Regions from separate parts of the Mannheimia indoligenes genome, predicted to be linked through region 2. Evidence: riboswitches for the same ligand, from Rfam matches in the RefSeq annotation. Region 2 holds a riboswitch; the other holds the start of a gene.

Region 1 (16,441 bases), on a different contig from region 2:
CCGATACCACGAGTTGCACCTGTAACTAATGCGATTTTGCTCATACATTCTCCTATAAAAGACGATTAAAGCGTTAAAATATAAAAAATAAAAAGAATAATAAAGTAGTTTATCACAGTGGTTGAACCACCGAATAACGCATATTTAACTGCTGAACCTTGCTGTGGATAAATCCAACGTGGGCGAGCAAACGCCCATATTGTTGAGACTATCAATAATCCTAAACTACTTAATAAATAAATTTGAAATAAAACGACCGCACCTTTTGGATCACCTTTGCTTAACAGCACGCCATAAATAGCCCACGCTTGAATGGCGGCGGTAGTAAGTGCGGCTCCGCCAATAAACGCTCGGCGAATTTTCGGATTGATAGCCAAAAAGTAAGCTAAAAATGAGCAGGCAGCGGCAACCGAAAGCATACCAAATTGTTTAAATATGGAACTACTTCCAAGCGGATCGACATTACTAAACATATAGCTGGCAGGCACTATGACTAAGGCAATCAATACACTGAACAGCATAAATAAAGTTTCTTTGCTCATTTTATCGCTGATTGAAATTAGGCTTGAACTGCCTCAAGGCTGGCAACATCGTTTACCGCTTGTGCTGATAACTCTTTCACAATACGGCTTGTTAAACCGGTTAATACTTTGTTTGGACCGATTTCATAAAGCGTTGTGATGCCATCTTGTGCCATTTTTTCAACGGTTTCTGTCCAACGCACAGGGCTATAAAGCTGACGAACAAGTGCGTTGCGGATGGTATCTGCATCGCTTTCAACTGCCACATCCACGTTGTTAATAACAGGTACAAGCGGTTGATTTAGCGTGATATTTTGCAATGCTGCGGCTAATTTTTCCGCAGCCGGTTTCATTAACGCACAGTGTGAAGGCACGCTCACTGCTAATGGTAACGCACGTTTTGCCCCAGAAGCTTTGCATAATTCACCTGCTTTTTCTGCTGCCGCTTTTGTACCGGCAATTACTACTTGCCCCGGTGAGTTAAAGTTTACTGCTGAAACAATTTCACCTGTTTCAGTTGCTGCTTGTTCGCACGCCTTGATAATCGCTTCATTGTCTAAACCGATAATCGCATACATTGCTCCGCTACCTGCCGGCACGGCTTCTTGCATTGCGTTACCACGCAATTCAACTAATTTGATGGCATCTTGGAAGTTTAACACGCCGGCACAAACTAGGGCAGAGTACTCACCTAAACTATGACCTGCCATCACAGAGGGTTTTAATTCAGGGTATTTTTCTTGCCATACACGGAAAATCGCCACCGATGCGGCTAATAAAGCAGGTTGAGTGCGTTGAGTTTGCCCTAATTCTTCCGCTGTGCCATTTTGAACTAAATCCCATAAATCATAGCTAAGCACATCACTTGCTTGTTTGAAGGTTTCTTCTACGATTGGATATTGTGTAGCAAGGTCTGCAAGCATTCCGATAGCTTGTGAGCCTTGACCGGGAAAAACCATAGCGAATTTTGACATTTTTTATTCCTCTTTTAAATTGTAACCTGTAGGGGAAAATTGCAATTTGCCCCTACGATGTAACCTTGCAAATTTTTGGTGAAATCTGACCGCTTGTAGTAGATTAATCTGGCGAATAATACAGTTTACCGATCTCAATTCGCTCACGCCCAGTTTCCAATCGCCATTTGTTGCTATCACGCAGGGAATAAACGCAACCGCAATATTCCTGCTGATAGAAGCGTTCACGCTTACTGATTTCGATCATACGCTGAGAACCACCGCCTTTTCGCCAGTTGTAATCCCAGTAAACCACATCATCAAATTTAGCGGCGGCACGGTGTCCGCAGTCGTTGATTTGGTTCATATCTTTCCAGCGAGAAATACCTAAGCAACTGGTAAAGACCGGGAAGCCGTTGTTGTGGGCGTATTCCGCCGCTTTTTCAAAACGCATATCGAAACACATTGTGCAGCGAATGCCTCGTTCAGGTTCCCATTCCATACCTTTGGCTTTTTTGAACCACTCTTTGCGGTCGTTTTCGTAGTCGTCATCTAAATCGATAAACGGAATACCCCACTTTTCAGCAAAGCGGATATTCTCTTCCTTGCGAATGAGATACTCCTTGAGTGGGTGAATGTTCGGGTTATAGAAATAGATGGTAAATTCAATGCCGGAGGCGTGAATTGCTTCCATCACTTCGCCCGAACACGGAGCACAGCAAGAGTGCAACAGCAACTTATTGTGTCCGTTCGGAAGAGTTAATTTCTCACGCACAAACGGGGCGTTTGGGTCTTTTTTTTGATTTTGAGCTCTGCGTCTAGCACGCACGCTTTCAATATGTTCTTGAGGTTGTTGGTTTTGTTCTGTCATTGTTATGTAGGGGCAAATAACATTTGCCCAAAAGAATTATAGGTTATGGAGCAAATATCATTTGCCCCTACAAGCGGTTAAATTTATCTGATTTTTTGCAAATTAATAGGATCTATCCACCGACAAATATGCCAATGAAATCAATGCCTGTTTATATTCGCTCTCAGGCAATACCGCTAACGCATCGACCGCTTTTTGGGCTTCTTCACGGGCTTTTTGCATTGCGTAGTCGAGAGATTTGTGTTCCGTCATAATGGCTAAAACGTCTGGAATTTGCTCCAATTCACCACCGTTTTCAATTGCATTGCGGATCAGCTCCACTTGAGCGGTTTTGCTTGCTTTTTCCGCTGCGTGCATTGCGTGTAAGAGCGGAAGCGTTGGTTTGCCTTCTACAAAGTCATCACCTACATTTTTGCCTAAACTTTCACTTTGGGCGGAGTAGTCTAAAATATCATCAACAAGTTGGAATGCCGTGCCTAAATAACAACCGTAATCTTTTAAGCCGTTTTCGATTTCTTCGCTTGCTTGTGCGGCAATTGCCACACATTGAGTCGCAGCTTCAAACAAACGTGCGGTTTTGTTGTAAATCACACGCATATAGTTTGCTTCTGTGGTGTTTGGGTCGTTCACATTCATTAATTGCTGAACTTCACCTTCTGCCAACGCATTGGTTGCCGAAGACATTACTTTTAATACACGAAGCGAGTCTAAATCCGTCATCATTTGAAAAGAACGAGTGTAGATATAATCGCCCACTAACACGCTTGCTGCATTGCCAAACACCGCATTTGCAGTATCTCGCCCACGACGTTTGTCGGATTCGTCCACCACATCATCGTGTAAAAGTGTTGCCGTATGTACAAACTCAATAAAAGCCGCCGCTGTAATATGTTTTTTACCTTGATAACCTAACGCACGGGCTGCAAGCACTGAAATTAATGGGCGAATGCGTTTGCCTCCGCCTGCGATAATGTAATGCCCAAGCTGGTTAATCAATAAGACTTCCGAATTAAGTTGAGCCAAAATTTCTGCGTTTACCGCTTGCATATCTTCATTTGCAAGGGCTTGAATTTGTTCGAGAGTTAATTGCGTAGCCATTTGTTTCCATCTGATTAGGTAAAATTTGCTCTACATTCTACCCTAAATCAGCCGTCTTCAAAAAGAATAATTTCAGAAAGCATTTGCATATCGGGCTAAATTTTCTTAGACTTGAGCTAATTTTAGTCGGGGTGCTGTTTTCAGCTGAGATGATACCCGTGAACCTGATTCAGTTAATACTGCCGTAGGAAACTAATGATGCCAAACTCAATCCCTATCTCTATTCTTTCGTCTTTTTCACGCGTTTCTTGCCTTACTCTAAATCGTTGATTTGGAGGCATTATGCACATTGAAATCCGCAATCTTTGCTTAACATTTGGCGAGCAAGTGCTATTTCAACATTTCAATTTTCAACTTAAAAAAGGAAGTTGGACCAGTCTATTAGGAGCAAGTGGTGTCGGAAAGTCAACACTTTTACGTATTATTGCAGGATTAGAAAGCGAAGCGATACAATCGGGTGAAATTTCTTTTGATCCCAACACTTGCATTGCGTGGTTAGCTCAAACCGACTCGCTTTATCCGTGGTTATCAATAATTGACAACGTTCAGTTACAGGCTTATTTAAGTGGTCAAAAATCAGCAGAAAGTCAAGAAAAAGCGATAAGCCTACTTGAGCAAGTCGGGCTAGGTGAGCATTTGCATAAGCGTTGTTATCAACTTTCGGGCGGTCAGCGGCAACGAGTGGCGTTAGCTCGCACGTTAATGCAAGAGGCAAATCTCATTTTAATGGATGAGCCATTCTCCGCCCTTGATGCAGTAACTCGCCATCAATTACAAGCCCTTGCCGTTGAGCTGTTGCGAGATAAAACGGTGTTGTTGATTACGCACGATCCGCAAGAAGCAATTCGTGTAAGCGATGAAATTCGCATTTTACGTCATCAACCTGCTGAAATTGCTCTAACTATTGCCCTAGAAGGCGACAGACCACGAGAACTTAACAATCACCGGCAATGGGTATTACAGCAACAATTATTTAATGAATTAACCGGCGGAGGAGAGTAATGCGTTCCTTTTTGCAAAAAATGCCACTTTTTCGACCGCTTGTGATTGCATTTAGCTTGTTTTTATTGTGGCAAGGGGCGGTTAGTTTTGGTGGAATGCCTGCTTATATGTTGCCTTCACCGCTTACGGTTTGGCAAAAGTTAATTGAAAATGCTCCGCTTCTTGCCACTCACGCTCAAATCACGTTATTGGAAATTGCATTAGGGTTGTTGCTAGGCTTTTTATTTGGGCTAGGCTCTGCATTATTACTAATTCGCTATCGCAGGTTGTCTAAATTCTTGCTGCCTTTACTTGTTATTTCTCAAGCTATTCCTGTGTTTGCTATAGCCCCACTTCTCGTACTGTGGTTTGGCTATGGGCTTGCTTCCAAAATTGTGATGACGGTGCTGATTATTTACTTCCCTGTAACTGCTGCCTGTTTTGATGGGTTACGCAATACACCAAAAACTTGGTTGGATTTGGCAAAAACCTTAGAGATTTCACCTATTGCAATGTTATTTAAAGTTCAGCTCCCTGCTGCGTTGCCATCACTGGCTTCAGGTTTACGCATTGCAGTGTCCGTTGCCCCTATTGGAGCTATTGTGGGGGAATGGGTAGGTTCATCACAAGGTTTAGGCTACTTAATGCTCCACGCTAACGCTCGTATGCAGACAGACTTGATGTTTGCCGCTCTTTTTATTTTGATTGTGATTGCATTATTACTCTACTTTGTTACCGATAAATTACTTAAACGCCTTGTACCTTGGGCTACACATTTACATTAATAAGAAGGAGAATTTATGTCTATTATTCAACAACTTACCGAAAAAGCAGGGCAATATTGGCTTGATTATATCGATCACGATTTTGTGAAACAACTTGCTAATGGCACGTTACCCAAACAGTGTTTTCAACACTATTTAAAGCAAGATTATCGTTTTTTGTTTCAATATAGCCGAGCAATTTCACTCGGTATTTTCAAGGCTGAACGGTTTGAAGATATTCATTTCGCCCAAAAAATGAATGAAGGATTACTGAGCGAAATTCAATTACACATTGATTATTGCAAGCAATGGGGCATTAAAGAGGAAGAACTTTTTGCAACGGAAGAATCGCCCGCTTGTGTTGCCTACACTCGTTATGTTTTAGATTGCGGAATGAAAGGCGGATTAGCAGAGCTTTATACCGCTCTTGCTCCTTGTACGATTGGCTATGCTGAAATTGCTCGCCGCATTGCTCCTTATTCTGGGGCGAATAATCCTTATCAAAGTTGGATTGATACTTACGCATCAAGTGGGTTTCAGCAAGACAGCCAAGCCTTTGCTGATTATTTGGCTAAACTCTATGAACCTTTAAATGAAACACAAAAAGCTGAATTACAACAAATTTTCAATACTGCCAGTCGTATGGAAGCTGCATTTTGGCAAATGGGGCTGGATTTAAGCTAACTAAAAAGGAGACATTTATGAAACTTCATCATACTTTATTTGCTGTTGCTGCACTGCTTTCAGCAAATAGCCTAATGGCAAAAGAAAAAATCAGCGTAATGTTAGATTGGTTTGTAAACCCGGACCACGCTGCTATTATCGTGGCACAACAAAAAGGTTATTTTGCCGAACAAGGTTTGGAGGTTGAAATTATTGAACCGGCTGATCCTTCTGTGCCACCCAAATTAGTCGCCGCAGGTAAGGCAGATTTAGCGGTGGATTATCAGCCGCAACTTCAACAACAAGTGGCACAAGGTTTGCCTCTAAGCCGTATAGGCACATTGGTTGCCACTCCTCTGAATAGTCTTGTTGTGCTGGATAACGGCAAGATCAATACCATTGCCGATCTGAAAGGTAAGAAGATTGGCTATTCCGTTAGCGGATTTGAAGATGCGTTACTTAAAGCAATGCTCTCTTCTGTTGATTTGAAAGAAAATGATGTTGAGCTGATTGATGTGAACTGGTCGCTATCGCCCTCATTACTTTCAGGGCAAGTTGATGCGGTAATTGGGGCTTTTCGTAATTTCGAGCTAAATCAACTTGCATTAGAACATCAAAAAGGGAAAGCCTTCTTCCCTGAAGAACACGGTGTGCCGGCTTATGATGAATTGATTTTAGTTGCTCATAAAGACAAAGCACAAGATGCAAAAATTTCTGCTTTTTTGACCGCTTTAGAGAAAGCTACCATCTACACGCTCAATCATCCACAAACTGCGTGGGAAGAGTTTGTCAGTTATAAACCACAAGAACTAAATAATGAATTAAATCTCCGAGCGTGGGCTGATACTTTACCACGTCTTGCACATCGCCCTAGAGCATTAGATGCTCATCGTTACACTAGAATGGCAGAATTTTTAAAATCGCAAGGCTTAGTCAAAGAAATGCCAAAACTGGAAGAATATGCGGTTGAACTAAAATAACGGTCTTTGGGGTTGTGAAATCGGAAAAAAGATCAAAATAGCCAGTCTAAAAAGTAGGAACATAAATTTTTAAAGATTTTATTAAAATCCTGCTTGCTCTTTTTAATGTTTTTCCGTAGAATTGCAACCCTATTTTTATGAATTAATTTAGTGCCTAAACGCAAAAGCAGATGGCACATAGCGGAGTAAATATGTACGCAGTTTTCCAAAGTGGCGGCAAACAACACCGTGTAAGCGAAGGTCAAGTAGTTCGTTTAGAAAAACTTGAAATCGCAACTGGTGAGAAAGTTGAATTCGATTCAGTTTTAATGGTCGTTAATGGCGAAGATGTTAAAATCGGTGCACCGGTAGTTGCTGGTGCAAAAGTAGTGGCTGAAGTTGTAGCACAAGGTCGTGGCGAGAAAGTTAAAATCGTTAAGTTCCGTCGTCGTAAACACAGCCGTAAACAACAAGGTCATCGTCAGTGGTTCACAGAAGTGAAAATCACTGGGATTCAAGCATAATTTCAGAGGAGATCTAGAAGATGGCAACTAAAAAAGCTGGTGGTTCAACTCGCAACGGTCGTGATTCTGAAGCTAAACGCCTTGGTGTTAAACGTTTCGGTGGTGAATCTGTATTAGCAGGTAGCATCATTGTTCGTCAACGTGGTACTAAATTCCACGCGGGTTCAAATGTAGGTATGGGTAAAGACCACACTTTATTTGCAACTGCAGACGGTAAAGTTAAATTTGAAGTGAAAGGCGAGAAAAGCCGTAAATATGTAAGCATCATTGCTGACTAATCATTTCAAAATCAATAAGAGACCTCGCCAATGGCGGGGTTTTTTTATATCACCATATTTCCAGAATATAGAAAACATAGAATAGAAAAAGGAATTTCAACAATGAAACAACGACCTTTACTTGGTTTTTCTCTGGCATTAATTGCAGCGATGACGTGGGGAACCCTACCAATTGCTGCACAGCAAGTTCTGAAAGTTATGGATGCACAAACGTTAGTGTGGGTGAGATTTGTCGTTGCTTCAGCCGGATTATTACTGATTTTGGGATTTGCAAAACGTTTACCAAAATTGACCGCTTGTAGCAAAAAAGAATTCAGCTTAATATTGTTAGGCGTATGCGGTTTAGCGGCTAATTTCTTCCTATTTGCAGAAGCCTTGCACTACGTTTCGCCTGTTACTAACCAAGTCTTGTGGCAGTTAGCCCCATTTTCAATGATTCTATTAGGTGTCTTGCTATTTAAGGAAAAGTTCGGTTTTTTCCAAAAGCTTGGCTTTATGTTATTGATTGCCGGTCTTATTGCTTTTTTTAACGATAAATTTGCTGAAATTTTGCAATTTAATACCTATGCTCTCGGAGTATTGCTGAGTGCCGGAGCCAGCTTGATTTGGGTATTATATGGTGTGGCTCAAAAGTTATTATTAGCGAAATTCAACTCCCAGCAGGTGCTATTTATTATTTACATTGGTTGTTCATTACTGATGTTGCCTTTTGCTACACCGGCACAATTAGGCGAGCTTGAAGGTGGATTTTTATGGGGATGTTTTATCTATTGTTGCTTGAATACCTTGATTGGCTATGGTTCTTACGGTGAGGCGTTAAATCATTGGGATACCTCAAAAGTGAGTATTGTAACTACAATGCTCCCAATTTTTACGATGATATTTTCCAACATTAGCCATTATTTTTATCCTCATATTTTTGCCGAACTAGATATGAATTGGATAAGCTATCTTGGAGCATTCGTGGTAGTGGGAGGAGCAATTTTAGCAATTGCTGGTGATAAGTTATTTAAACGAGGGTGAGTATACAAGCGGTTGTAAATTGATAAAAATTTACAACCGCTTTTTGTTTAAATGACGTGTAGTGTTTCTAATGCGTATAAAATACCGTCTTCTTCAATCGGTTTTGTAATGAAATCTGCCACAGCCTTCAGCTCAGGTTCGCCATTGCCCATAGCCACACCGAAGCCGACAGTCGGTAACATTTCCATATCATTAAAGCCATCTCCAAATGCCATTGAGCTTTCAATATCAATCCCCAATTTTGCCAGCACATCTTGAATACCACGAGCTTTGGAGTTCTCTTTTCTTAGAATATCCACCGCATTGGGGTGCCAGCGAGCCTCTTTTAAATCATTTGCAAAAATTCCGCTATTTTCGACCGCTTGTTGTTGCTCTTTGGTATAAAACAGCAGCATTTGCACAATATGCTCTTTTTCGTGGTAGTGCGGATCAATCAAATAATTCGGCGTAATCGGTAAAACCGCTTCGTGAACGATAGGATTAGTTTCAGAAACCGCAATCGTCATCGGTGTTACGAAGGCATAAATAATGCCTAATTCATTAGCTTTGCGAATAATTCGCTCGATTTGCTCACGGCTGAGGGAATAATCGCTAATAAGCTGATCTTTATAGAAATTATATTGCCCATTAATCGTAACGAATAATTCAAAGCCTGTTTCGGGATTTAAATAGGGTTTCAAGGCTTCAGGGAAACAACCGTGATTTCTGCCTGTGGCGATAGCAGGAATAATCCCTTTTGCTTTTAGGCGAGGTAAAACTTGCTCGGTAACAGAAGTAGGAATGTAGGCTTTATGCTTTACATACAAGGTTTCATCAATATCGAAAAAAACAATTTTAATTGGTTTTTGAGGTGTGTTCATCTGCTTTTCCTTTATATTGCCAATAGTAAGATTTTACTCTTTTTTCGAGAAAGATCACAAAAATAGTCCGAAAAAAGCGACTTAAGTTTGATAATCTGCAAAGAAAAGGAGGAAAGATGAATGTATTCGGCTTTCGTTGTTTTCACTGTGATAAATCATTGGCAGTTGGTATTCACGGATTTTGCAGCATTTGCCAAAAGCAAATGAAAAAGCAACCTTACTGCACTCATTGTGGAATGAGTTCTTTAGCATACCGTGATTATTGCGGCTATTGTTTAAAAAATGAACCCAAGTGGCAAAAATTAGTGCGAGTGGGGGAGTATAAACCGCCGCTTTCTCATTGGATACATCGCTTTAAATTTCAGCAACAATATTGGCTTGATCAAGCCCTTGCTCGACAATTGCTTTTAGCTATAAAACAAGCTCAACGGGAGCAAGGTTTGAGATTGCCGGAAGTGATTATGCCCGTGCCGTTATTTTGGCAGCGATATTGGCAGAGAGGTTTCAATCAAAGCGAATTGTTAAGCCATTGGTTAGCTAAATGGCTAAATATTCCGTTGGATAATCAAAGTTTAATAAGGCAGCGGAAAACTATTTCTCAACGAGATCTTAGTGCAGCACAACGCCGTAAAAATTTAAAAAGAGCTTTTAGCTATCAACCTATCAGAGAGTATAAGCGAGTAGCGATTGTTGATGATGTACTTACAACAGGTTCAACGCTGAATGCAATTTGTACCGAGTTATTGAAATGGAATGTTGAAGAAATTCAAGTTTGGGTGTTAGCAAGGGCTTAATATTATTTCTTTATTTGAAATAATATATTTTAAAATTGATGGATTATCAAATAAATGTTTTCCTTTAAAATACGCCCTCAATTGTTTAGTTACTTTTATTTTTTAAGGAAAGCTTATGAACTCAACTTTAAACAACTTACAACCGCTTGCTCTTTTAATTACCCGTATCGTAGCAGGTTATATGTTCTTACTTCACGGCACAGCAAAATTCTTTGAATTCCCAATGTCGATGACCAACGGTAACGGCAGTGTACCACTCTTCTCAATTTACGGTGCGGCAGGCATTTTAGAAATTGTAGGCGGTATCTTCTTTATTTTAGGTTTATTTACACGCCAAACTGCATTTTTGCTTTCAGGTATGATGGCGTATGCGTTTTTCATCGTACACGGTGCACAAGGTAATGTATTATTACCATTATTAAATGGTGGCGAGTTAGCCGGTCTTTATTCAGTATTATTCTTAACCTTTATTTTCATCGGTGCAGGAAAATATTCACTCGATGCGAAATTATTTGGTAAAGCGTAATTCCCATTAGCTAATAATACAAGCGGGCAGATTTGGTAAAAAATTTACAAAATCTGCCCGCTTGTTTTTTGTTTTATGAGTATGTAATTAGATTAACACATTCGCTACTGTAATACCCACAATACAAGCAGTAATCACACCTACTAAACCTGGAGCCATAAAGCTGTGGTTGAAGTAGTATTTACCGATTTTAGTTGTGCCTGTTACGTCAAAGTTCACGGTTGCGATATCTGACGGATAGTTTGGGATAAAGAAGTAAGCATAGGTTGCCGGCATTAAACCCACTAATAACGGAGCCGGTAAGCCCATTGCAATCCCCACCGGTAATAACATTTTTGCAGTTACCGCTTGGCTGTTTACCACCACAGACACCGCAAACATTGCGAAAGCAAATGTCCAAGGTTGGGCTTGAACCATTTCCATTACGCCTGCTTTAAATGCCGGCATTGCGTGCGTAAAGTAGGTATCGCTCATCCACGCAATACCGAAAATTGCAATTGCGGCAACCATACCTGATTTAAATACCACACCATTTGGTACTTTTTTCGGATCGGTTTTAGTTAAGATTAAGATTAAACCACCAAAGGTAAGCATTACAATTTGGATAATTTGATCCATACCGGCTACTTTGCCTGTTGCAGCTACTGTTGGTTTAATGCTTGGAATCATTGCAATAACTACAATAGTCGCAATTGCAGCTAAGAATAGATAAACTGAGTTTTTCGCACTTGCCGGTAATTGTTCATCTAACGAAGTTGCACTGGTTTGTTCAATTTGTTTGCGTAATTCCGGGTCTTGCATACGACGTTGGAATTCAGGATCGTCCTCAAGCTCTTTACCGCGACGTAAGCTATATAAAGACATCGCAATGACACCGCAGAAAGTTGCGGTAATAGTTACTCCTACCACATTTAAAAGCGTAACACCTTCAAAGCCCGGTAATTTAGTAATTTCAGTTAAATAATAAGCAACCGCTGCAGATAACGGGCTACCGGTAATCCCTAATTGAGAGGCAACAGATGCTGCTGCCATTGGGCGTTCCGGTCTGATTTTATTTTTTAAGGCAATATCGCCGATAATCGGCATAATTGAGTAAACAGAATGCCCTGTACCTAACATCAACGTCATCACATAGGTAACAAGCGGACCTAAGAACGTAATACGTTTAGGGTTGTTACGTAAAATGCGTTCTGCAATCTGCAACATAAATTTTAAACCGCCAGCTGCTTCAAGGATAGAAGCACAGGTTACAACGGCTAAAATCACTAACATAACGCTGATTGGCGGAGCGGAAAGTGGCATTCCTAAGAAGAAAACTTCCACGAATAAACCAATACCTGACACAACCCCTAAACCGATACCACCATAACGGCTACCAGCGTATAAAAATGCTAATAAGAGCAAAAATTCTGCATAAAGCATAAGAACCTCAATTTAAAAATAATCACTGGAAATAAGTATACTCGAATTATTTTTTTAAACTTTGAAATAAATCAAAAATTACTAACTCTAAAGAGGTGGGTTGATGAAAATTTAATTTCTTTTTTAGAAAAATAGATTACTAAGCAATTAATAGATAACTCACTTGAAGGCAAACGGTTGCTCTGATAGAATTTGCGGAACAAAAATTTAACCAAAATGAATAATTATTCATTTTAAAAGGTGTTATGAAAAGCTACTTTTACTCATTAATTAATGTTTTCGCACAAAGCCATTTTGGTGGCAATCCAGTTGCGGTATTTTATGAAGCAGATGGATTAGATGACAGCCAAATGCAGCTTATCGCCCGTCAGTTTAATCTTTCCGAAGTCGTTTTTATTCAATCTCCTACCTATTTACAAGCGGTCAAAAAACTCAAAATTTTTACGCCTGATTATGAAATGCCTTTCGCAGGACACCCAACCGTTGGTGCAGCTTTCGTTTTACATTCGCAACTCAATCTGCCTGATGAATACCTTCTTGAAACCAATGCAGGTTTAGTAGAAATTCAACATCAAAATAATGAAGTTATCTTTGCATTAAAAAATGGAGCAAAGTTGGAAAGTACCCCTCTAAGCCGTGCCGAATGTGCCGATATTTTAGGACTTGAGATTAGCGATATCGCTTGTGAACCTTGCTATGTAAACACCGGCGTAGAGCAGTTGTTGATTGAGTTATCGTCCCCACAAGCGGTCGAAAATTGCAAAATAAATGCAAATTTATTTATAGGTAATAGAGCAATTAAAGATAGTCTCTATATTTGGCATAGAATGGGATATAAAGTAAAAGCCCGATTGTTTTTTACTGCACAAGGTGCGGTAGTGGAAGATCCGGGAACAGGCTCAGCTGCGGCAAATTTGGGCGGGTGGCATATTGCAAAAGGGCTAACACCATTGAATGTTACTATTTCTCAAGGTGATGAAATAGATAGACCGAACCGTTTGTCTTTAAGTGTTGATGAGAAGCACACTATCTTCGTTGGCGGTAAAGCAATTTTAGTGGGTAAAGGAGAATTTTATTTACCGTAAAATTTTGGTTGCTGTCAGCTGAATTATTATGCAATAATTTTGCATATTTTTATTTTAATGTTTACAGGGAGAAACAAAATGGCGTTTAACTTAAAAAACAGACATTTATTAAGTTTAGTAAATCACACCGAGCGTGAAATTCGCTTTTTATTAGATTTGGCTCGTGATTTAAAACGTGCGAAATATGCAGGCACAGAACAGCAAAAGTTAAAAGGCAAAAATATTGCGTTAATTTTTGAAAAAACCTCCACCCGTACCCGCTGTGCTTTCGAAGTGGCGGCTTACGATCAGGGGGCTCACGTTACTTATATTGACCCAACCTCTTCACAAATCGGGCATAAAGAATCAATGAAAGATACAGCCCGTGTGTTGGGTAGAATGTATGATGCAATTCAATATCGTGGCTTTAAACAATCGGTGGTGCAAGAGCTTGCCGACTATGCAGGCGTGCCGGTGTTTAATGGTTTAACCGATGAATTCCACCCAACCCAAATGCTTGCCGATGTTTTAACGATGATTGAAAATTGCGAAAAACCGTTAAGCCAAATCAGCTATGTTTATATTGGCGATGCCCGCAATAATATGGGCAATTCTCTATTATTAATCGGGGCGAAATTAGGAATGGACGTTCGTATTTGTGCTCCGAAAGCCTTATTGCCTGAAGAAGCTTTAGTTGAAATGTGCCAAAAATTTGCAGCGGAATCAGGGGCAAGAATTACCGTAACTGAAGACATTGAGAAAGCAGTTAAAGGTGTAGATTTCGTACATACCGATGTTTGGGTTTCAATGGGTGAGCCGTTAGACAGTTGGGGCGAACGTATTGATTTATTAATGCCTTACCGAGTAACGCCTGAATTAATGAAATTGACCGGCAATCCTAAAGTAAAATTTATGCACTGCTTGCCGGCATTCCATAACTGTGAAACCAAAGTTGGTAAAGAGATCGCTGAAAAATATCCTGCATTAGCAAACGGTATTGAAGTAACCGAAGAGGTGTTTGAATCACCCGCGAATGTAGCGTTTGAGCAGGCAGAAAACCGAATGCACACGATTAAAGCGGTGATGGTGGCAAGTTTGGCTTAGTTGAAATTAAAAGCGGATTATTAAAAAATAATCCGCTTTTTCGTTATTTAAACATCAAATATTTCATACTGAAATTATCTACCATATAGCCAATATTATCTTCAAACTGAAGTCGAATATCACTCAATGATAACACCACACTACCTAAATCAATGTTGAGTAGGTCGGATTTTATGTTTTCCAATACTTCATATTGATGCGTTTGCGTAATGTCTAACTTGTGTTTAGCAAAAATTTTTCGTACTTCATCGTCTATATTAAATTGAATTTCCGGCTCAATGCCTTTAAAGGCAATGATAAACTCCGTCGGGGCTTTTATTTCATCACAGGCTTGGGCGGTTTTGGTATAATTATCCGCATTAAATTCATTAGTGGTAAAATCATAACCTTGATAGATTAACGTTTGGCACTGATTTCTATCTTCTTCGGTTCTTCGAGTATAGATATGGGTTGGGCGATAAAACCTTCTCTCAAGAACAATAAACTCTTTTACATTTTCCATATCGGTTTTGGTTAAGCGAATAGGGCTGAGATCAGAGGTTTCAAAGATGCGTGGATTCTCATTATAATCTCTCTCGCTAATCAGTTCATAAGATGACTCAATACCATATTTTTCTTTAAATTTTTCAGAGTGAAATTCTCTTGCAACATAACTTACCATTGAATTAAAACGTTCAATTTCAGCACGGTTATCGTCTAGTGATTGTTTATGTTTAAATACGGCTTCTTTATCGATTTTATTATTCTTATCTAGCAAGTTATGTTCTTTCAAATAGCGATCTAAACGCTGGGTTTGGTCTTTAATCGCCATTTGTTGTGGGTCTAAAACAAATACTGAAATCAAAATGACTGCAATCGAAACCGCAGAGAATAAGCGGTATTGAGCGAAACGTTGTACTAGTAATAATCCATAACAGATGGATAAAGTAATAGCTCCAATCGCTAAATAAATACGGGCTTCAGTTAAGCCATAATTGCTTAGGCGAATGTAAATGGCATACCACACTAAAGCGAGTGGCAATAAGGCTAAATAAACATAGTAACGATAGAACCACTGCCATTTTGCATTTTGTAACAATAATTGCACCGCTTGTATTGCCAAACCAATAGTTAAATAGGGGAATGCAACGTTTGCCACCACGCCATTTGGCATTTCGCCTCTGATAATAATATAAACCACATAAGCATAAATAATGGTGGTATAGATAATTAACGCCGGTGATAAAATCCAGTTTAGTAACATTTCACCGACTCGATTTAAATAGGTGGAGTCATCCGCAGATCTTTGGTGTTCAAGTGTTAGAAATAGAACAGGGAAAGCCCAAACAATAGAAAATATCCAGAACCGCTCGAATAGAGAGTAGTCATAACTATTGAGGTTAAATAGCTTGGTAATGGCAAATGTAATCGCACTTAATGCTGCAAAAATAATCGTTGCTAATACAAAAGCAAAGCCAATATTTACTAATTTATTGACCGTTTCACGGACAAAATATGTATTATTTTTATGCCAATGTTGGCTGATTAAACATAAGAAAGTACAAAGCATTACAGCCCAATAACGGGAATCTTTAATAAGTTCAAGTTTGATTTCAGTAAAAAACAAGGCAATTGCAATCGGCAACAGAAGTAAAAGCCAATAAGCTTTGGTGCTGCGTGCTAAATAAAGCATCATAAAGCAAATTGGAGCAAGGGCAATTAAGTTTTGAAAAGTTTTTAATGAATTATATTCGCCCCCATAAGGCAGCAATATTGATGTTACATAGGTTACGAATAAAATTTCAATCGGGTGCTGAATAATGGCATTTTTTACCATAGTGCCGAAGTGTTTTAATTTATCAAACATAAATATTTCCTAACCAATTGTGAGAGAATAAGAAAGCCTATAGTTTATAAAACTATAGGCTTTCGTTTATAACCAACCTTTACGTTTAAAGTAAAGATACGGTGCTGAGGCGGCGATAATCATCAAACCAATCGCCATTGGGTAACCATATTTAAAGCCCAATTCAGGCATAAATTCAAAGTTCATTCCA
Region 2 (16,441 bases):
CACACGCAGGGCAAACGACCAACCCTACTTCCAACGAGGAAGTTTTAGAGCGTATGCGTAACGAAATCCGCAAGGTCAAAGCCTTGACCGATAAGTCTTTTGGCGTGCCATTTATGTTGTCGTACGATTTTTCGCTGATTCCTTTAATGGTGGATTTGTTGATTGAAGAAGGCGTGCCTGTGGTGCTGGACAATGGCTGGCTTGACCCCGAGATTTACGCCAAACTTAAAAACGCTGGCATTAAAATCATCTGCCGTTTGCCCAATCCCAATTTGGCGGACGCACTCAAAGCCCAAGAATTAGGGGCGGATATTTTGGTGCTGACGGGCTTTGATGAAGGCGGCACATTGCCAATGAAAGAAGTGGGCAGTTTTAGCGTTTTGGCGGAATTTGTCGGTAAAGTGGATTTGCCGATTATGCTGGCTGGTGGTATTGCTGATAGAAAAGCGGTTCAGGCTGCCTTAACTTTGGGGGCGGAGGGCGTATGGATTGGTACGGCATTTATCGCCACAACTGAATGCCGAAGCCATCAAAAAGTCAAAGAATGGATTGTCAATTCAACAGCTAATGATTTGTTATTGTTCCGCACCGAGCCGTATTATTACCGCTCTTTGCCAACCGAACTGGCGAGAAAATGCTTTGAAATGAGCGAAAACGGGGCAACCCGTGCTGACATCACCAAGGTGATGAACGCTGGCACAGGAATGCGTCTGGGTATGCTGGAAGGCGATTTTGACAATGGCTATGTGTCGGTGGGCAATGGCATTTCACAAATCCACAAAATCAAAAGTGTGAAAGAATTGATTCATGAGTTGATGGGTTAAATTGGCAAAATCCAACACCGTTTAAATGAACATTTGAGCGGTGTTTTTCGCTCGTAGTTTGCAACATACCCTAGAAACAATACCACTTACACTTATTTCTCCTGTTGCCCTTCCAACATCTGCCTTGCCATTTCCATACTTTGAATAATCGCTCGGCGGTTAATCGCATCATTGTTGCTATCTAGCACTTTCCGCCAGTAATCAAGTGCTTGTTGGTAGTCATTATTTAGAAAGCCATCCGAAGCCCGCAGTAATAAACTAGCACTTTCATTTTTATCTAAACTCAAGGCTTCATCAATAATTGCATTAATTTCTACGGTCATTTTCTGTCCGTTATCGTAATAACGGGCAGTGGCAATTGCCCCTAAAATAGCGGCTTTTTTACCAAGTAGTTTTTGAGCATTGTCGTAGCAAACTAAGGCGGAGTCGAAGTCATTGCTTAACACATAAGCCTGCCCTAATTCATACCACAGGTCTCCACTATTGGGATTTTCTCTTAGCTGATTTTGTAGACTGATAATGTAGCGTTCATTTTTTGATGTGCCGTGCTGCTCGCTTACTTGTTGCTGAAAATCTTTGTGGACTTTCAAGCCTTCTTGTACAACTTGATAACGCCCTGAGAAGGCATAGTAAGCAGTTCCTAACAATAAAATTGCGATAAGTGAAAGCATTGCCATTTTAGCAAGCGGTCGATTTTTAACGTTATTTTGCAACTCATTTTTTTCAAATTGAGCCTTCTCAAATTGGTAACGCTGCTCTGCCTCACGCTCATATTCTTGCTTCACATCATCTGCAAAATGTTGAGCAAATTTGACCGCCTGTTGATAATTTTCTCTGCTTAATTGATCACGGGTTTCCATTGAATTTACTCTTATTTGGTTCTATTTTTTCGAGTTCGCCATAAAATCGCAATAAACAATAAGCCGAACAATCCAACCGGTAAGCCCCAGAGCACCCACGTTTGTGGTGTAAGCGGTGGCTGGTAATTCACAAAATTGCCGAAACGTTCAGTCATAATGCGGATAATTTCCTCATTACTTTTGCCTTCATTTACCATTTCGTACACTTCAATCCGCAAGTTATAGGCGGCAGTTGCGTTTGATTCCACCAAATTTTGGTTTTGGCACTGTAGGCAACGTAAAGAGCGAGCAAGTGAAATCGCCCTTACTCGGTCTGATTCGTTTTTGAATTGAAAAGTATCTACCATATCCGCTTGGGCGGTATTAATGCCAATACTCATCGTAAATACAAGCGGTAAAATTTTGGCAATTTTTTGCAAAAGTGAAAATAGGTTAGTTATCATTCACTATTTTTCCTTCCTAAGAGCCTCTAATCTTGGCATAAAATCTTGGGAGAAATCCGGGTTGTAGCCTTTTTGTTGATAACGTACCACGCCGTGTCTATCAATTAAATAGCTCGATGGGGCTGATGAAACTTTAAGCGTTTGAATTAAAAAGCCTTTTTCATAATCATCAATAATCAAGCTAAACGGATTTCCCCAATTTTGTAATGCTTTAAGAGCATCATTTGGGCGGTCGCCATAAGTTAAACCAACAATCGGCACGCCTTGCTGTTTGAGTTCTAATAAAATAGGAAATTCTTTAATACACCAAGTACACCAGCTTGCCCAAACGTTGAGAATATAAGGCTCTTGAGGCAAGCTGTTGTTATTTAAATGAGCATTGCCATCAAGTAAGTTTTTGCCTACAAATTCAGGGAAAGGCTTACCCTGCCAATCTTCGGTTGGTGAAAGTGTATCTTTATTCATTAACGGCACGGCAAGAAAGCCCACAATCATTACAAGTATCAAAATAGGAATAAGTAACAATGCTTTTTTCATTTTTTATGTTCTCTACGATAGCCGAATAATGCCAAAATGGAGGCAATAATCATAATAATACCACCCAGCCAAAGGGCTTGCACATAAGGCTTGTAATGCAGGCGGAAAGCGTATTCTAAATTACCGAATTTATCGCCCATAACAATGTAAATATCGTCTAAATAGTGGTGATAAAGCCCGACCTCTGCCATCGTCATCGTACGCACATCGTAATAACGTCTTTCCGGCGTTACTGTTGCAAGCACTTTCTCATCTTTACTAATTGAAAATACGGCTTGTTCTGAGGTGTAATTTGGACCAATTAAATCGTGATAATCTTGATATTTGAAGGTAAAACCCGCTAATTCCGCCTGTTCATTTGGTTTTAAACGTACGCCGATTTCATCGCCATAATAGCTGTTCATCATCGCTCCAATCACGCAGATCGCAAAGCCGATGTGGGCTAATCGCATTGCAAGCGGTTTTATTTTGAACATAAATGGCAAATAAGGGATATGGGTTAAAATAATCCATACCGCGAAACTGATGAACACAATTGGCAGTAGCACGAAATCAAAATGCGGTCTTTGTGAAATAGAGGTGTAAATTATGCCGAGAGCCAAGCCTACTGCCACAGGGAATAACCATAATTTTACTAAAATCTGTTTAGTTGGGATCTGTTTCCAGCGTAGCACTACTGCAAATCCCATCACTACCATTAGCAGTAAACTAAGCGGAGCAAAAACACTATTGAAATACGGAGCACCAACCGAGATCGATCCCCAATTCATTATGGTAAAGATCATCGGATAAAATGTACCTAACAATACGACACAAGCCGCTACACTAAATAAGCCGTTAATCAGTAGGAATGCTGTTTCTTTCGAGAGCAAATCAAAACGAACTTTGCCTTGCCATAAATTAGCTCTAAAGGCGAAAAGAGCTAAAGCAACGAAACTGAGGCTAAAAAAGAGGATAAGAATTGCCATTCCTCTGTCAGGATCAACCGCAAAAGCGTGAACAGATGTTAAAACCCCGGAGCGAACAATAAATGTGCCTAATAAACTTAGAGCGAAAGCGAAGATGGCAAGTAAAATTGTCCAGTAGTAGAACACGCCTCGTTGTTGGCTCACAATCAAACTGTGCACTAATGCTGTGCCTAATAACCAAGGCATTAATGAGGCATTTTCAACAGGATCCCAGAACCACCAGCCGCCCCAGCCGAGTTCATAATACGCCCACCAAGCTCCTAAAATGATGCCTGCAGTAAGGAAACCCCACGAGATCATCGTCCACGGGCGGAGCCAACGCATTACTGCCGCATCCATTCCACCGGAAATTAAGGCAGCGACAATCATCGCAAAGCTAACCGCAAAGCCTACATAGCCTAAGTAAAGTAACGGAGGGTGGAAGATTAAACCAATATCTTGCAACATTGGATTGAGATCTCGCCCTTCCGGTGGAGGTGGAAAACCTCGCTCGAATGGGCTAGAAACTAACAAGATGAAAAGTAGGAAACCGAGTGAGATCAGCCCTAGCATTACTAGGGTTCGATTAGCAAATAAGCGGTCAATTTTTTGGGAAAATTTGCAAAATACTGCAGACCAAAGCACAAGAGCAGTGAGCCAAAACAGCATTGAACCTTCGTGTCCACCCCAAGTAGCAGCAAATTTAAAGAAATCAGGAAGTTGGCTATTGGAATGGGCTGCGACATAGATAACAGAAAAGTCATCTGTCAAAAAAGCATAGACTAAAGCGGAAAAGGAAATTGTGGTGAAAGCAGCTTGCAAATAAGTAAACAAAGGCGATAACGCCAGCCAATGATATTGCTTGCGTAGCTCTCCCCAAAGTGAAAAACCAATTTGAAAAACCGCTGAAATTGCAGCCAATAAAAGTGAAAAATAGCCCAGTTCAGGTAGCATAATAAATCCAAAAAATGACCGCTTGTGAAGGTAAAATAGGACGAAAATAGATATTTAATTAAGTTCCCATCTTTAGCAAAGAGGGGGGCTATATTAGCCCCCACCCTATTGCTTAAATAATGTTTTAGCTTATCGCTTAGCTTGCAATCGTAAGTTGCCCTGCATAAAGGATAAAGTAACGTAAGCAGAGTACACCGATTAAGTCGAAAATGGAAATTAAAATAATAAATTTCACATTATGTTTCAAGCGGTGGCTACCAAAAATATTTGCCGTTAATGGAATAGCGATACCAATTAACATTACGCCGATCCAGAATACGCTACCCCAGAAGCCTGAAAGTGCATTTGTTAAAGCAAGTGATTTATCTGCCCCACCGAAGTGTAAGCCCACAAAGAATGCCACAATTAAACCTAATTCAGTTACCATAATCGGCACTTCAAATTTGTGCATAAAGTGGACTTCGTGGCTCTCGCCCGATAATTTACCGGCAAGTAATACCATCAGGAATGTTGCCGCAATACCAGAAGATGCACCGGATGCTAAGAATAGTGCCGGTAACACAGGGTTGTTTAACATCGGATAGCTGACTAAGGCTGATAGTAGGAAACCTGTGTAAGCCCCTAATACCGCCGCTAACACGAATAAGATAAATTCAATTGGTTTTAACAGTTTTGCTTCGGCAAAATCGATCAAGCCCGAAAACATTGGTAGATAACGAGCAATCCAATCTTTAAACATAATTGCAATCCAAACAACGAGAACTGCCATATAAAGTTGGAATAACATCACCCCCATCGACATTACCGATGAAAAGTTGTAGTTGAACATTAATTTCCAGAATGTCCAAGGCTTGGTCAAGTGGAAAATAAGTAGCAACAAACCAATGATAGTTGGTAGTGTACCAAGAATTGCCGCACTGCGAATAATCCAGTTTTGGCTTGGTTTTTCGATTTTTACACCGCTATTACGGTAAGCAATCGCTAACTGTACCGCACCTGATGAAATACCAAGTAGGAATAAATAGATAGCGATGGTGCCGTCCCAAACAAGGTTTGGGGTTTGGAAAGGTACATATTCATTCATTATCTATGTTCTCCTTTACCAAATGGAATGTGATACAAGTTCGGCTCTGTACCGAGCGATGTTTTCGTACGATAAACAGAGTTGTTTTTCACTTTGTGGAAAATATCGCTAGTTGGATCGTTCATATCACCGAAGGTTAATGCTTTGGTCGGGCAAGCCTCAACACAAGCCGGTTGTTTGCCTTCAGCCAAGTTTGTATCACGGCAGAAGTTACATTTATCTGCGGATTTTTTCTCTGGGTGAATGAAACGTACACGGTATGGACACACCGCAATACAATATTGACACCCCACACATAAATCTGAGTGAACATCCACAATTCCCGTTTCCGGATCAACAAAGGATGCACCTGTCGGGCAAACACTTACGCAAGGTGCGTTAGTACAATGTTGGCAAGATTGACGGAAAAACTCATACTGTACATTTGGGAATTCGCCAAACGGCTCGCTACGGATAATTTCTAATCGAGAAACACCTTCCGGCACTTTGTTTGTAGTACGGCAAGCGTCCATACACGCAGTACAGCCGATACAAGAAGTTTCATCGTGTACCATCGCATAACGAATTTTCTTTTGTTCTTTCTCAGTAGCAAGAGTTACTGAGGTAGCAAGCCCAGTGCTTGCTACGACAGCTATAGCACCTGCCCCTGAGACGAAATCTCTACGGGTGCAAGTCATTATTTTATTCCTTTTGCTTCTGTGGCTTTCATTTCAGGATTTTTAAATTCTCCTGAATGAATTTTAGTATGACAATCTGTACAAAGTTTAATACGATCTTTTTCAGGAATGTCTTTCATCGGATCTTTTTCCGGGTGAATCTCATGACAGTTCGTACAAGTAATTTTTGTTGCGTGTGTGTCGTGAGCCCAGAATTTTTCACGCAATTTCTCTGGTGTATGGCAAGCTACACAAACTTGATTTTGCTCATTAATAGAACGCTCAAGATCTGCATTACTTGCTTTACCATGAGGGTTAAAACGCATTACGTCTTTCACCCCTTTACGATGGCTTTCAGAGATATTCCCGTGGCAACTCACACAGGTAAGTTGCTCGCCTGTATTTGGACTTTTCACATCTTTTTGGAAATGTTTTCCTGCGTGATGGAAAGGCTTACCTGTTGCATTCGCTGATTCGTGGCACTGTGTACAATATTTGTTTGGATCACGTCTTGCATCAGTTACAACTTGGCTATCTTGCGTTTGTGGCTGTTCTGATTGCCAAAGTGGTTTTGGACGTTCAGGCATCACCGCATTCGCACTGGAGATTGTAAAAAAACCTGCAAATATGACCGCTTGTACTAGGGCGATCGCTCGCCCTGTTTTTGACATTAAGTTTTTCATAGTTCACCTCAAGCTACATTATTTTGCATCTGCTTTTGGTGCATCTTCTGCCGGCAATAAGCCTTTAGCACGAGCTTCTTTTTCCCACTGTGGAACAACTGTTTTTAAGAACTCATCTTTCGCCGCTTTTTCTTTAGGAATGTCTAAGCCAATAACTTTTTGTGCTTTTTCTTTAGTTGAAATATCAGGAATTGCAACCGGTGTGCTTACATTATGTTTCGCTAATACAACACCTAACTCTGCACGAGCATCTGCTGCACGCTCAAGACCTGTTGCAATAGTGCGTAACATTACATCTGGTGCGTGGAAGTGGTTACCGTGCCCTGCTGCTGAGTAGTCCCAACGCCATTGAGCGTGGCGGATAGCTGTTAAGATGTTTTTCATCTCTTCTTCTGTTGCACCGGCATCCCAAGCTGCTTTCGCTTCAAAGTGAGCTTTCACTAATTGATCTTCTAAGCGAATCATTGCATCTCTGATATCGTGTTTATATTGTGCTACACGTTTTTGTAATGTTTCTTTACTTTGCTCGTGGCAAGTTTTACAACTTGCTTCAAAATTATCGAATGGATTACCAATTTTGTGTTCAGTATAAACTTTACCATCTTTATCTTTCACTTTTGGCATATGGCAATCTGCACAGGTTACGCCATTTTTACCGTGAGTACCTTGTGCCCAAACTTCAAAATCAGGATGCTGAGTTTTTAACATTGGAGCTTTAGATAAAGCGTGTGTCCAGTCGGCAAATTTGATTTCATCATAGTATTTTTCGATGCTATCTACATCAATACCGTTTTTCCAAGGGAAGGTTACATCTGTTTTATTTTTGAAATAGTACTCAACGTGGCAGTTTGCACAAACAGCTGGACGCTGACCGTGTTTGTCTAACTCTTCAAATTTCCAACCGATGGTATTTAAAGCACGTAAAACGTGAGGGCGAGCAACACGAAGTGCCGCTTTGCCTTCTTTAAACTCTTCTGAAGCAGTATCGTGGCAGTCTGCACAACCAATTGAGTTCACAACTTCTGAACCATATTTTGCCCATTTAGGGTCAAAGTAACCACGCTCGCCTTTTTCTTCAATCAAACGAGGAACATCCGGACCTTTACACGCCCAGCAAGCTGAAGGCTGTGGACCGTCGTTTTCATCTTTAGGTGCTCCGGTACGCAAAATATCACGCACATCGGTAACCGCATAATAGTGCCCGCGTGGTTTGTTATAGTCTTTAGAGAATGCATAACCTGCCCATAAAATCACAAAACGAGGATCGTACTCTAACGCACTACCACGATCGGTTGATTGAGAAGTTGCTTTCCAAGAATTGTATTGGAGCGGGTACTTCTCTGCAAAAAGATGGTTTGCAGACTCAACCGTTACGCCTAATTTTTCATGTTTAACGGCTTTATCTGTTAAAGATTCTTTTTTGGCTTCTTCAGCTAATGCCGGTTGTAAACACCCCAATATTGAAATTGCAGCCACCATTAGGCTTTTCGTGAATAATTTCATTTTGGTTCTCCCACTCAGGTAAAAAATCATTAAATATAAATAAGAATTTTTCCTATTACATTAATAAGAAAATTCTAATAATTCATTAAGGAGAATATGAAATTTAAATCAACTCTACTATCGCAAAGTGAAGATTTTTTGAATTAAATCAAGAAAATTCCGCAAAATACCCCTTAAGGGGTAAAGCCTTTTACCGCCTAAATAAAAACGACTTTTATTTGCTTAAATAATAGATAAAATCAATTCTTACTTTAGTCAAAATTAAAGTTTAAAAAATAGAGAATTTGTGGTATCTATAACATTTTTAACAAATAATAAAAAATGCAAAGGACACAACACAATGAATGGTGCAAGATTTATTACTGAGAGCCTAAAAGCTCACGGTGTAACTCATCTTTTTGGTTATCCGGGCGGAGCAATAATGCCAACCTATGATGCCATATATGATTCGGGCTTAGAGCATCTTCTCTGCCGAAATGAGCAAGGTGCTGCAATGGCAGCAATTGGTTACGCTCGTTCAACAGGAAAAGTGGGCGTTTGCATTGCTACTTCAGGACCGGGAGCGACGAATTTAATTACCGGATTAGGTGATGCGGCACTAGATTCTATTCCTATCGTTGCTATTACAGGGCAGGTTGCAAGCCATTTGATCGGTACAGATGCCTTCCAAGAAGCAGACGTTCTCGGGTTGTCGCTCGGCTGTACTAAGCACAGTTTTATCGTTCAAAGTATTGAAGAACTACCTGAGATTTTAGCCCTTGCGTTCCAAATTGCTCAAAGTGGTAGACCGGGTCCTGTATTAGTTGATATTCCGCGAGATGTTCAATTAGCTCCTATTAATGCTCACCCCATTGTTTATACGAAAGAGAAAGCCCCTACACAAAATGCAGAGAAACTAGCTGAAGCCAAAAAACTATTATCAGAAGCTAAACGCCCTGTACTTTATGTTGGCGGAGGCGTAGGAATGGCTGACGGCGTACAAGCGGTCAGAAATTTTGTAAAAATTGCAAATATTCCTTCTGTTTCCACACTAAAAGGATTAGGCACTATCGAACCAACCGATCCGCTTTATATGGGTATGATTGGTATGCACGGTACAAAAGCCGCTAACTATGCCGTACAAGAGTGCGATTTACTCATAGCCTGCGGTGCTCGTTTTGACGATCGTGTAACCGGTAAATTAGACACTTTTGCTCCTCACGCAAAAATCATTCATATTGATATTGATAATGCTGAAATTAACAAGCTACGACAAGCTCAAATTGCCCTACAAGGCAGCCTCATAGAAGCAATTAATTATTTAGCTCAACCGTTAGACATTGATGCTTGGCGTGAAGATGTACGTAATTTAAAACAGCAATTTGACTTCCAATATCAAGATAATGCTGGCGAGGGCGATATTAATGCAGTGGCATTATTAAACACGCTTTCTGAGCGTAAAGCGAAAAACAGTGTCGTAACAACCGATGTTGGTCAGCACCAAATGTGGTCGGCACAACATTTAACTTATACCGATCCGAAAAACTACATTACCTCAGCAGGCTTCGGCTCAATGGGCTTTGGCTTGCCTGCTGCAATCGGAGCTCAAGTTGCTCGTCCTGAAGATCAAGTCATTGTTATTACAGGCGATGGCTCAATTTTAATGAACATTCAAGAACTTGGCACCATCAAGCGTGGTAAGCTGCCGGTAAAAATTTTGTTGCTGGATAACCAACGTTTAGGAATGGTTCGCCAATGGCAATCTCTATTCTTCCACGGTCGCCACAGCCAAACAATTTTAGACGACAACCCGGATTTCGTAATGCTTGCTAAAGCCTTTGATATTGAGGGCGAACGCATTGAAAAGGCTTGCGAAGTTTCGGACGGAATTGACCGCTTGTTAAATGCCAAAGGGGCGTATTTACTCCACGTTTGCATTCCACAAGAAGATAACGTCTGGCCTCTCGTACCACCAGGTGCTTGTAATGCGGATATGCTGGACGATGATGTGTAGGAGGAAAAATGCAAGAATATCAATTAACCTTAAAAGCCAACAAACGCCCGGAAACTTTAGAGCGTATTTTAAGAGTGATCCGTCATCGTGGTTTTGAAGTAAAAAGTTTGAAGGTTGAAGCAAATAATGCAACATTTGAATTAGAATTGACTTTAGTAAGCCAACGCCAGATTTCACTTTTAACCCATCAATTAGAAAAACTGTTTGATGTTATAGAGATCAATTAGTCAAACTTTTCAAGACCGTGTGTTTTCTACACGGTCTTTTTTTCGCCAAAAATTTACAATTCTCTATCTTTTTGATTTTATTCACATCTTCAAATTTCAACCTATTTTTCTTATTTTTTGCTCTTTACTTTTTAAACCCAACAGATCTAACATACTATATATAGTGTTAAATAATGTTAAAAAACACAATATATTGTGTTAATAATAAAAATGGAAAACCTCAGATTCAGTTCAGAACAAATTGTTTGGCAAGAAGTGCCGAATGAAACTTCACTGGCTTTTCTCATTACAGGCTGTCCGCTTGGCTGTAAAGGCTGCCATAGTGTAGAGAGTTGGAAAGCCTACGAGGGAAAAGAGCTAACGCTTGATTATCTCAATGAACGCCTAAAACGCTATCAAGGTTTAATTAGTTGCGTGCTATTTATGGGGGGTGAATGGCAAACGGAAAAATTACTCTCTTTATTAAAACGTTGTAAGCAACAAAAGCTACAAACTTGCCTCTACACAGGCTTAGAGCGGCACGAAATTCCTCCTTGTTTACTGACTGAATTAACTTACTTAAAAACAGGTCGTTGGATTGCCGAGCAAGGCGGATTAAACAGCCTGACCACTAACCAACGTTTTATTGATTTACGCAATAATGAAAATCTAAACCACTTATTTATCAAAGGAGCAATGCTATGATTCGCTTAGAAGCGAAACAAATTTCAGAAAAATTAGCTTTTATTGACCACTACATTCAAGCCCAAAATGCGGCTGATGGCTCAAAAATGGACGCTAACGCCAACGTAACACAAAAAAATATTGCCACAATGGAAAACGAGCTGATGAAAGATTTTTTTGTGCAAATTAATCGAGCAAAAATCAGCGAAAAAATTGCAAAACTTTTTGATAAAGAAACCGCTTGCGAATACTTACGCCAAATTGAAGCACACGAAATTTACGTTCACGATGAAACCAGCCTCAAACCTTATTGTGTATCGGTTACAATGTATCCGTTTTTGCGTGATGGCTTAACCAAACTGGGGGGCGAATCCAAAGCACCAAAACATCTGGCTTCTTTTTGTGGCTCTTTTGTCAATTTTGTCTTTGCTGTGAGTTCACAATTTGCAGGGGCAGTCGCTACAGTTGAGTTTTTAACCTACTTTGACTACTTCGCCCGTAAAGATTATGGCGATAACTACCTGAAAACCCATCGTTCCGACATTGAAAACCACCTCCAACAAGTGGTCTACAGCATTAACCAACCTGCCGCCGCACGAGGCTATCAAAGCGTATTTTGGAATATTTCGGTTTACGATAAATTCTATTTTGAGGCAATGTTCGGTAACTTTGTATTCCCTGATTTTGAAAAACCCTGCTGGGAAACCACCGCTAAATTGCAACTTTTCTTTATGCAGTGGTTTAACAAAGAACGTAGCAAAGCCATTCTTACGTTCCCTGTAGTAACTGCCGCAATGCTAACTGAACAAGGTAAATGCAAAGATGACGAATTTGCCAACCAAATGGCAAATGAGCTGGCACAAGGTAATTCCTTTTTTATTTATCAGTCGGATAACCCTGATTCCCTCGCTTCTTGCTGCCGTTTACGCAATGAAATCAGTGATCACACCTTCTCTTACTCACTCGGTGCTGGCGGTGTAGCAACAGGTTCGATAAATGTGATTACGATTAATATGAACCGTTTAGTGCAAGATAAGCGTGATTTGAGTTCAGAAGTCAGCAAGATCCATAAATATCAATATGCTTACCGAAAATTGATGGAGGAATATTTAGCCAACGGAATGCTGCCTGTTTATGATGCAGGATTTATTTCGTTAGATAAACAATTCCTCACTATCGGCATTAACGGTATGGCTGAAGCGGCTGAATCGCAAGGCTTGAAAGTAGGTTACAACCCTGAATATATTGAATTTGTGCAATCTCGCTTAAAAACGATTTTTGAGGCAAACCAAGCTGCCAGCCAACAATATGGTGTGAAGTTCAACACCGAATTTGTGCCTGCCGAAAATTTAGGGGTAAAAAATGCGAAATGGGATAAAGCAGACGGCTATTTCGTGCCTCGTGATTGCTACAACTCCTATTTCTATGTGGTAGAAGATGAAGAAACTAACGCTCTTGATAAATTCTTACTGCACGGCAAAGAGCTCATTGAATGGCTAGATGGTGGTTCAGCCTTGCATTTAAACCTCGATGAAGCCTTAACCGCCAACGGCTACCGTTCACTATTAGACACTGCCGCAAAAACAGGCTGCAACTATTTCTGCATTAACGTCAAAATCACGATTTGCAACGAATGTAGCCATATCGACAAACGCACTTTGCATCGTTGCTCCAAATGCGGCTCGCAAAATATTGACTACGGCACACGAGTTATCGGCTATTTAAAACGGGTTTCTGCCTTTAGTTCTGCCCGCCAAAAAGAGCATAGTTTGCGGTTTTATCATCGAGAAGCGGCTTAACGTTTAAGGTACTTTACAACCCTTTTCTAAAGTTTTATATTGAGCTCTCATTTAGTCGGGGTGCTTGTTTACTCAAATAAAGCAAGCTGAGAAATACCCGTTGAACCTGATGCAGTTAGCACTGACGTAGGAAACTAAAGGCTTAAAACCGATCTATTCCCGTTCGTGTTGGTGCATTGTTTTTTCAATACAATGAGGAATAAACGATGACCACATCTACCCAATTTCAATCAATCTATTTGCAAAAAATCCGGCAAAATCGACCGCTTGTTCATAATATTACCAACATTGTTGCCGCTAACTTTTCCGCCAATGGTTTATTAGCTCTCGGGGCTTCGCCCATTATGGCGGCTGCCATTGAGGAGATGGAAGCCGTGCCTCAATTAAGCTCGGCAGTGGTAATTAATATCGGCACATTAATCGGCAAAGAAGTGGAAGCAATGGTGCTTGCCGGTAAAACGGCAAACCGTTTAGGCATTCCTGTAATTCTTGACCCTGTCGGCGTTGGAGCAACCTCTTTTCGCCGCCAAACAGTTGAAATCTTGCTTAACGAAATCCAATTCACCGCCATTCGAGGCAATGCAGGAGAACTTGCCACCCTCGCAGGCGTAAAATGGCAGGCTAAAGGCGTTGATGCCGGCGAAGGCTCACATAGCCTTGTGGAAATCGCTCAACAAGTTGCTAAACGCTATAAAACCTTAGTTGCCATTAGTGGCGAAACCGATGTAGTAAGCGATGGCTTACGCACTGCGTTACTTAAAAACGGCAGCCCAATGTTCCCACAAATTACCGCTTCAGGCTGTTTATTAAGTGCCGTGTGCGGTGCATTTTTAGCCGTTGCTGAGAAAAAACGCTATTTCAACGCACTGGTTGAGGCTTGTACCGCTTATGCGGTTGCCGGCGAAGTTGCAGCAAAATCCCTCAAACCAACCCAATACGGGCAATTTGCAGTCAATCTTTTAGATGAATTAGGGGCTTTAATACCGGAAACGGTTGAGCAATATGCGGAGGTGGAATATGTCTAGCCTACAATCGAGTCCGACAAAAGTTGCCGTTGCCTCAATGGTTGGCACGGCAATTGAATACTTTGATAACTATATCTACACAATGGCTGCAGTACTGGTATTTAACGTGCAGTTTTTCAATAGTGATGACCCTGTTTCCAATCAATTAATGTCGCTTTCCGTTCTTGCCCTTGCCTTTTTCACTCGCCCGATGGGGTCGATCATTTTCGGGCATTTCGGCGATAAATATGGACGTAAACAAACCCTTATTGCCTCGCTTTTATTGATGGGCTTATCCACAGTAGCGATTGGTTTACTGCCAAACTATGCCGCTATTGGTATTTGGGCAACGGTACTGCTCTGCTTATGCCGTATCGGGCAAGGTTTGGGCTTAGGGGGAGAATGGGGCGGAGCTGCATTAGTCGCCACCGAACACGCCCCCAAAAACAAGCGGGCATTTTTTGGTATTTTTCCGCAAATGGGAGCTCCTATCGGCTTGCTATTAGCCAATGGGGCATTCTACTTAGTTAATCTCATTTATGGCGAACAAGCTTTTCTGGATTGGGCGTGGCGAATTCCGTTTGTTGCCTCTATTGTGATGATTTTTATCGGCTTATATATCCGCATAAAAATTAGCGAAAGCCCAATTTTCCTCAAGGCAGAACAACAAGGAAAAAACCGCCACACGCCACTTAAAACACTCTTTAGCAAGCATTTCAAGCCATTTATGATCGGCGTATTAATTGCCACCGCAGGCTATGTGCTATTCTACATTTTAGTTGCCTTTACCCCGATTTTCATAAAAAGCCCTGTTGCGGTGTCTAAAGCAGGTTACGCCACAGGTTTAGGCTTGCCGGCAAATCTCTACACCCAATATTTGCTGATCACATCCGTGATTTTCGGGATCGCCATTTTCTTCTCAGGCTTATATTCCGACCGCATCGGTCGCCGTTTATTACTACTCATCGCCACAGGGGCAACCGTAATTTACGGCTTAATAATGCCGTTTTTTCTAGAAAATGGCACACCAACCTCAATCTTTATTTTCTTAACCATCGGAATGATCTTAATAGGCTTAAGTTTTGGACCAATGGCAGTCATTCTACCCGAACTTTTTCCAACAGAAGTACGATACACAGGAGCCTCCCTTGCCTACACCGCAGCAGGTATTTTAGGGGCGAGTGTATTTACCATTATTGCGGTTAAAATTAACGAAAACTTCGGCTTATTTGGGGTTGGAGGTTATTTATCTGTCGCCTCATTGTTAAGCTTTTGGGCATTGTGGCAGGTTCACGAAACTAAAGATTTGGAATTGGCGGAGATTTAACTGAAACAAATTAGGCGGAACTTGCGTCCGCCTAACTATACTTTAACTATTCGTTCCAGCCACTTGCAAATTTTTCCAGATTTTTAACCGCTTGTTGCCAATCTGTAGCCTGCGTAATGGCACTCACCACTGCAGCACTGCCTACACCGGTGCTCATCACATTTTCAATTCTGTCTTCATTAATTCCGCCAATTGCTACCGTTGGAATTTGAAGTGGTGCAACCAGATCGACATATTTCGCTAAATTAATCAGTCCCTGTGGCTGCGATGGCATTTCCTTTGTCTGCGTTGGGAAAACGTGTCCAAATGCAATATAAGAAGGTTGAATTGCTAAGGCTCGCATAATTTCAAAATAGCCGTGAGTGGAAACGCCTAAACGCAAGCCTGCTTGCTGAATCGCCTGCAAATCGGCAGTAGCTAAATCTTCCTGCCCCAAATGCACACCGTAGGCTTGGTATTTCACCGCTAACTGCCAGTAATCATTCACAAATAAACGCACATTATGCTGCTTGGCAAGTGCTACACTTTGGGCAATTTCATTTTCAACCTCTGCAAGCGGTCGATTTTTCACCCGAATTTGCAAAGTTTTCACCCCAGCTGAAATTAAACGCTCAATCCACTCAAAACTCTCAACCACAGGATAAAGCCCAAGCTGATAATCAGTTGCTGCAAAAGGTTTTTTCAGCAAATTGAGCGGTGCAGAAACCAGTGCGGTTTGAGGGAAGAAATCAATATCTTCCGGGTAGCCTGTGTGGCATAACGAACTTAGTGCAGTTTGCCCTCTCCCTTCTTTTTCAGATAAACCTTTTTGTAAATACGCAGTAGCAACGGTTACGGCATCAGGCAAATCAAAACCTTTGGCTAACATTGAACCCACCGCAGAAGCATAGGTACAACCTGTACCGTGTGTATTAACACTTTGCAGTCTTAGGTGGGA

What was found. Region 2 has a riboswitch for thiamine pyrophosphate ahead of thiM (hydroxyethylthiazole kinase). Riboswitches for the same ligand answer to the same signal wherever they lie in the genome.
Region 1: it holds a riboswitch for thiamine pyrophosphate, as region 2 does, so the genes downstream of both, V6W77_RS02695 (ABC transporter ATP-binding protein) here and thiM (hydroxyethylthiazole kinase) in region 2, are expected to answer to the same signal.

The regions. Positions count from the first base shown of each region.
Region 1 covers NZ_JBAJJM010000004.1:12,594-29,034, forward strand. Annotated here, with positions in the region: gene fabG (3-oxoacyl-ACP reductase FabG) at 1-44, opposite strand, end outside; gene V6W77_RS02675 (hypothetical protein) at 66-542, opposite strand; gene fabD (ACP S-malonyltransferase) at 560-1,495, opposite strand; gene V6W77_RS02685 (epoxyqueuosine reductase QueH) at 1,599-2,345, opposite strand; gene ispB (octaprenyl diphosphate synthase) at 2,448-3,443, opposite strand; TPP riboswitch at 3,561-3,651, shown strand; gene V6W77_RS02695 (ABC transporter ATP-binding protein) at 3,726-4,445, shown strand; gene V6W77_RS02700 (ABC transporter permease) at 4,445-5,209, shown strand; gene tenA (thiaminase II) at 5,225-5,872, shown strand; gene V6W77_RS02710 (ABC transporter substrate-binding protein) at 5,890-6,831, shown strand; gene rplU (50S ribosomal protein L21) at 7,023-7,334, shown strand; gene rpmA (50S ribosomal protein L27) at 7,355-7,612, shown strand; gene V6W77_RS02725 (DMT family transporter) at 7,715-8,635, shown strand; gene V6W77_RS02730 (Cof-type HAD-IIB family hydrolase) at 8,683-9,495, opposite strand; gene V6W77_RS02735 (phosphoribosyltransferase family protein) at 9,612-10,289, shown strand; gene V6W77_RS02740 (DoxX family protein) at 10,405-10,815, shown strand; gene V6W77_RS02745 (anaerobic C4-dicarboxylate transporter) at 10,903-12,237, opposite strand; gene V6W77_RS02750 (PhzF family phenazine biosynthesis protein) at 12,483-13,322, shown strand; gene V6W77_RS02755 (ornithine carbamoyltransferase) at 13,401-14,405, shown strand; gene V6W77_RS02760 (DUF4153 domain-containing protein) at 14,449-16,251, opposite strand; gene corA (magnesium/cobalt transporter CorA) at 16,318-16,441, opposite strand, start outside.
Region 2 covers NZ_JBAJJM010000010.1:79,192-95,632, forward strand. Annotated here, with positions in the region: gene V6W77_RS07880 (NAD(P)H-dependent flavin oxidoreductase) at 1-824, shown strand, start outside; gene V6W77_RS07885 (TPR domain-containing protein) at 917-1,684, opposite strand; gene nrfF (heme lyase NrfEFG subunit NrfF) at 1,696-2,127, opposite strand; gene V6W77_RS07895 (redoxin family protein) at 2,131-2,664, opposite strand; gene nrfE (heme lyase NrfEFG subunit NrfE) at 2,661-4,565, opposite strand; gene nrfD (cytochrome c nitrite reductase subunit NrfD) at 4,702-5,649, opposite strand; gene nrfC (cytochrome c nitrite reductase Fe-S protein) at 5,649-6,326, opposite strand; gene nrfB (cytochrome c nitrite reductase pentaheme subunit) at 6,326-6,988, opposite strand; gene nrfA (ammonia-forming nitrite reductase cytochrome c552 subunit) at 7,007-8,491, opposite strand; gene ilvG (acetolactate synthase 2 catalytic subunit) at 8,832-10,484, shown strand; gene ilvM (acetolactate synthase 2 small subunit) at 10,493-10,711, shown strand; gene nrdG (anaerobic ribonucleoside-triphosphate reductase activating protein) at 10,922-11,395, shown strand; gene nrdD (anaerobic ribonucleoside-triphosphate reductase) at 11,392-13,173, shown strand; TPP riboswitch at 13,220-13,323, shown strand; gene thiM (hydroxyethylthiazole kinase) at 13,380-14,198, shown strand; gene V6W77_RS07950 (MFS transporter) at 14,191-15,504, shown strand; gene thiE (thiamine phosphate synthase) at 15,551-16,441, opposite strand, start outside.